2 regions of the Vagococcus carniphilus genome follow, and region 2 is predicted to be linked to the other one. Evidence: a T-box and tRNA genes for the amino acid it is inferred to sense, from the RefSeq annotation. Region 2 holds a T-box; the other holds one or more tRNA genes.
The links. A T-box is a leader RNA that pairs with one kind of tRNA and senses whether it is charged. The one in region 2 lies ahead of leuS (leucine--tRNA ligase), so its partner is inferred to be a tRNA-Leu.

Region 1: it has a tRNA-Leu gene. The T-box ahead of leuS (leucine--tRNA ligase) is inferred to sense a tRNA for this amino acid. The anticodon was not compared.

Annotation. Positions count from the first base shown of each region.
Region 1 covers NZ_CP060720.1:657,324-659,739, reverse strand. Annotated here, with positions in the region: gene H9L18_RS03430 (AcpB/EbpR/MafR family transcriptional regulator) at 1-1,175, opposite strand, end outside; tRNA gene H9L18_RS03425 (tRNA-Leu) at 1,336-1,421, opposite strand; gene H9L18_RS03420 (SprT family protein) at 1,430-1,876, opposite strand; gene H9L18_RS03415 (Tex family protein) at 1,876-2,416, opposite strand, start outside.
Region 2 covers NZ_CP060720.1:85,032-87,447, forward strand. Annotated here, with positions in the region: gene leuS (leucine--tRNA ligase) at 1-1,248, opposite strand, end outside; T-box leader at 1,308-1,511, opposite strand; gene H9L18_RS00400 (LysM peptidoglycan-binding domain-containing protein) at 1,571-2,416, opposite strand, start outside.

The DNA.
Region 1 (2,416 bases), 570 kb from region 2:
TGTAGAATAAAGCGATAGTTTAAGAAAATATGATCGTACACTGCTGGAGATAAATTCAAAGAAAACAAAGATAAATGTTCATAGATGACATGATTGACAATTGTACTAATGGAGTCATCCATTCTTTTTGAAATCAAATAGCTAGATTCAAAGTAACTCATATAACTATTGAAGTGAATTAATCTAAAATGAAGCTGGAATAAATTACACTCAATATACCATAGTAGTTCTTCTGACAAATAATTTAAATTAAAGTGCTTTCCTATTGTCTCCAATGTATTTTCACTCAAATTAATAATATCTCTAAAAAAATCATTTTTAAAAAAATACATATACTGATCTTTTGATAGTGGTTGCTCATAAATATAAGTTGAGATAAAAAAGATATACAAACAAATTAAGTCGGTTTCGGTCTGAATTGGAGAAACACTGCTAGAGAGTTCTTGATTGGTCGCTTCTATAGCTTTCGTAAACCGTTCACCAATTAGTTTGCGATAAATATCTTGTTGATTAATTTCTAAGGTTGAGCCAAACAACTCTCTTCTCTTACTAATCAGTAACCATAAATAAAGATGATACATATTCTTTTCTTCGATTGGTAATTTCAATTCTTTGGATAAATTCTCAATCAATAAAATAATCGATGGATCTAATGGATGATAGTTAATAACATCAATTGGTAACGTATGATTATAAAATTCAAATAAAAAATACCTAATTTGAAGTTCGTCACCGGTAAATTTAGCATTCTTGATTTGAATTTCAAATTCTGCAATTAGATGATTAATATCTTTTAACCTTCTAAAAAGTGTTGCTTCACTGATTATTAATTCATGACATAAGCGAGGAATAGAAAAGCCATCATGCTTACTTAAGTACATAATAATTTTACAGTTTATCGATTGATTTAAATAATGGATTAAAATGTGTTGCAAGTTAAAATGATAAGGGATTTTCAAATAGACTTTTTTCTTATCAAATTCTAAACTAACTTCCTCACCTAATTCTTCTAATTGTTCATTCATTTGGTTAAGGTATTTATTTAGTGATGCTGATGATACCTTAACTTGTTTTTCTAATTCTTTTACATTCATTTCACCGCCATTGTCTAACAACTGTTGGACAATGTGAACTTGTGTCATTTCTGGTTTATCTAAAAGGTCTAGAATATTCAAGTTACTTACCCCCAAATTATTTCCTAGAAAATAATCCTATCATACAAAATAATAAAAAACGAGTATTTTTGAACAAAAAATAAAAAAAAGTAAACAACCACACTTTAAAACGCCATTTAAGACGCTAAAAACGTTTATGTTTACTAAAGTTGTAGATTTATGCGAGAAAAGGGACTCGAACCCTCACAAAGAATATTCTTTACAAGATCCTTAGTCTTGCGCGTCTGCCAATTCCGCCATTCTCGCTTACTTGATTATCTTACCATGTTTTTTAATTTCCCGCCACATTGACAGACATACTTTTCGGTATTTATTTTGCGAGCTCTTATGATAGTTCCATGACACTTCAAACATTCATAATAATGGTATTTTATATCACTTCTTTTTTGAAGAGGACGAACAAACCTGCTGCCTCCAGTTTCCTTTAATAATCGCTTGAAATCTTGATCTTTATGCTGATATCCTTTTTTCTCAAGATGTAAATGATAGTGACATAACTCATGCTTGATAACACCAACTAGCTCTTCTAATCCATAAATTTCAAATACTCTTGGATTAAAATCTAACCGGTGATCAGATAAATGATATCTACCACCGGTTGTTCTTAATCTGTTATTAAATGTTGCCTGATGCGTAAAGGGGCGATTAAAGCTCTTCAATGAAATATCCTCTACTAGTTGTTGTAATTCTTCATTAGTCATTAGTCTGCAACTTTTTTAGCAACTGGAATCATCGTTAATGAGATTCTTTGCTTTTTAATGTCTACAGAATCAACCCAAACCGTTACAACATCTCCTACTGCAACAGCATCTGTTGGATGCTTAATAAATTTAGTACTTAATTTAGAGATATGAACCATCCCGTCTTGTTTAACACCAATATCCACAAAAGCCCCAAAGTCTACTACGTTTCTGACAGTACCTTGCAGTTCCATACCTGGTTTTAAATCTTCCATACTTAATACATCTTGTCTTAATAATGGAGCTGGCATTTCATCTCTCATGTCTCTACCTGGCTGTAATAAAGCTTTTAAAACATCTTCCAATGTTTCTTTTCCAATTTCAAGGCTTTGACTCATTTCAGCAATAGACACTTTTTCCAACGCTTCTTTTCCATGAGTTGTTCCCAAATCTTTTGAAGTTAAGTCTAACTTCTCAAGCAAGTTCTTAACAATTGAATAGCTTTCTGGGTGAATTCCTGTATTATCTAAAATATTTTTACCACTTGGAATTCTTAAGAAA
Region 2 (2,416 bases):
TAACCAGTCACGTAAACGATAGCTTGTTTCTTTCTTACCAACTTGTTTTTCTTCTAGCCAAGTAATCATTTTTTCAATAGCTTCTTCTTTTTGTAGACCATCTAAAAATTCAGAATTGATATGGATACCATCTTCAGTATAAGCAGCTTCTTCAATATTGCCACCTTCAAGAACTGGTAATATTTCTAAGTCAAAAGCTTTAGCAAAGTCATAGTCACGTTCATCATGTGCCGGTACCGCCATAATAGCTCCTGTACCGTAAGTTGATAAAACGTAATCAGCAATCCAGATAGGCATTTCTTTTCCATTAGCTGGGTTAATAGCATAGGCTCCTGTAAAGACTCCTGTTTTTTCTTTTGATAATTCTGTTCTATCTAGATCTGTTTTCTTCTCAGCTTCTTTAATATAAGCTGATACTTCTGCTTCTTGTTCAGGAGTTGTAATCTCTTGTACTAATTTAAGTTCAGGAGCAAGAACAGCGTAAGTTGAACCAAATAAAGTATCTGGACGTGTTGTAAAGACTGTAAATTCTTTATCTGTGTCTTTAATTTTAAACGTAACATTAGCGCCTTCAGAACGACCAATCCAGTTACGTTGCATGTCTTTAACACTTTCAGGCCAATCAATCGTATCTAAATCATCAATCAAGCGATCTGCATAAGCTGTAATTTTTAACATCCATTGTTTCATCGGTACACGGAAAACTGGATGGCTACCACGCTCTGATTTGCCATCGATAACTTCTTCATTAGCTAAAACTGTTCCTAGTGCAGGACACCAGTTAACAGCTACTTCAGCTTCATAAGCTAAGCCTTTTTCAAATAATTTAGTAAAAATCCATTGGGTCCATTTGTAATACTCTGGATCAGTGGTATTAATTTCACGGTCCCAATCAAAACTAAAACCTAAAGAATTTAATTGACGTTTAAACGTTTGAATATTTTTTTCTGTAAATTCTGCTGGGTCATTCCCTGTATCTAGCGCATATTGTTCTGCTGGTAAACCAAATGCATCCCATCCCATTGGGTGTAGGACATTATAACCAGTTGCTCTTTTAAAACGAGCTAAAACGTCAGTTGATGTGTATCCTTTTGGATGTCCTACGTGTAAGCCTTGACCAGATGGATACGGAAACATATCTAGTGCATAAAACTTAGGTTTATCAGATACTTCTTCTGTTTTGAATGTGTGGTTCTTCATCCAATTTTTTTGCCATTTTTCTTCAATTTGGGTATGGTTGTATGCCATTTTTCTTCCTCCTAAAATATAATAAAATAAAAAAAGTCCTATAAAAGCTGAATTAGCTTTTATAGGACGTTGATTTTAACGTGGTACCACCTATTTTTATGTAGTTAAAAATACAACTACATCTCATCGTCATGATAACGGACTGAATCCGGCTAAAAAAGCATTCTCAGAGCTAAGTTCAAGTTTCTATCTTTATGCATTTTCAGCAACCATGCACTCTCTAAAAAAGTTTCCACTCTACTACTTCTCGTCATTGTTTTAATTATTATGCTCATGATAACAGAATCAAATTAACTTAGCAACTAAATCGCAAAGTCAAAAATTATCTAACTCTTAGGTTTTGCCCTGTATAAATAATATCTCCAGAAATCTTATTCCAAGTTTTTAATTGAGAAACACTTGTGTTGTATTTATTAGATAACGACCACAAAGAATCACCTGTTTGAACTTTATGACGCTTCACTTGACGATTTGACGTTGTTTGACGTGTCGCCACTTTAGCCGTTCCTGGAATTTTCAATGTTTGACCAACATAAATTAAGTCACTACTTAATCCATTGGCTTGTTTTAAATCAGAAACACTCACATTGTATTTTAAAGAAATTTGATACAATGAATCGCCTCTCTTAACTGTATAAGTAGAAGATTGACTTTGATTACTTGTCTTTTTAACAGGTGTTGCCGTATGATTAGCAGCTTTTTTCCCATTAATAGCCAATTGTTGACCCACATAAATCATATCACTCTTCAAATTGTTCCATTGTTTCAATTCATTCACACTCACACCATAACGTAAGCTAATACCGTATAACGTATCTCCTCGTTTAACCGTATAAGAACTTGATGATTGAGTAGTTGTCTGAGTACTTGGTTTAGTTGATGGTTTTGGTGTCGGTTTTGCCGTGCTTCCGCCGCCTTTATTACCACCCTTAACTACTAGTTTTTGGTTCACATAAATCATATCATTTGATAAGTTATTCCATGATTTTATTTGTGCCACGCTCACACCATACTGCAAACCAATTCCGTATAAGGTATCTCCTCGTTTAACCGTATGTGTTTGGCTATTTGAAGTACTTGGTTTTGGTTTACTTGTTTGGTTGCCATTATTTGTTGATGGCTTAGGTGTTGGTTTTGACGTATTACCGCCACCTTTAACCACTAGTTT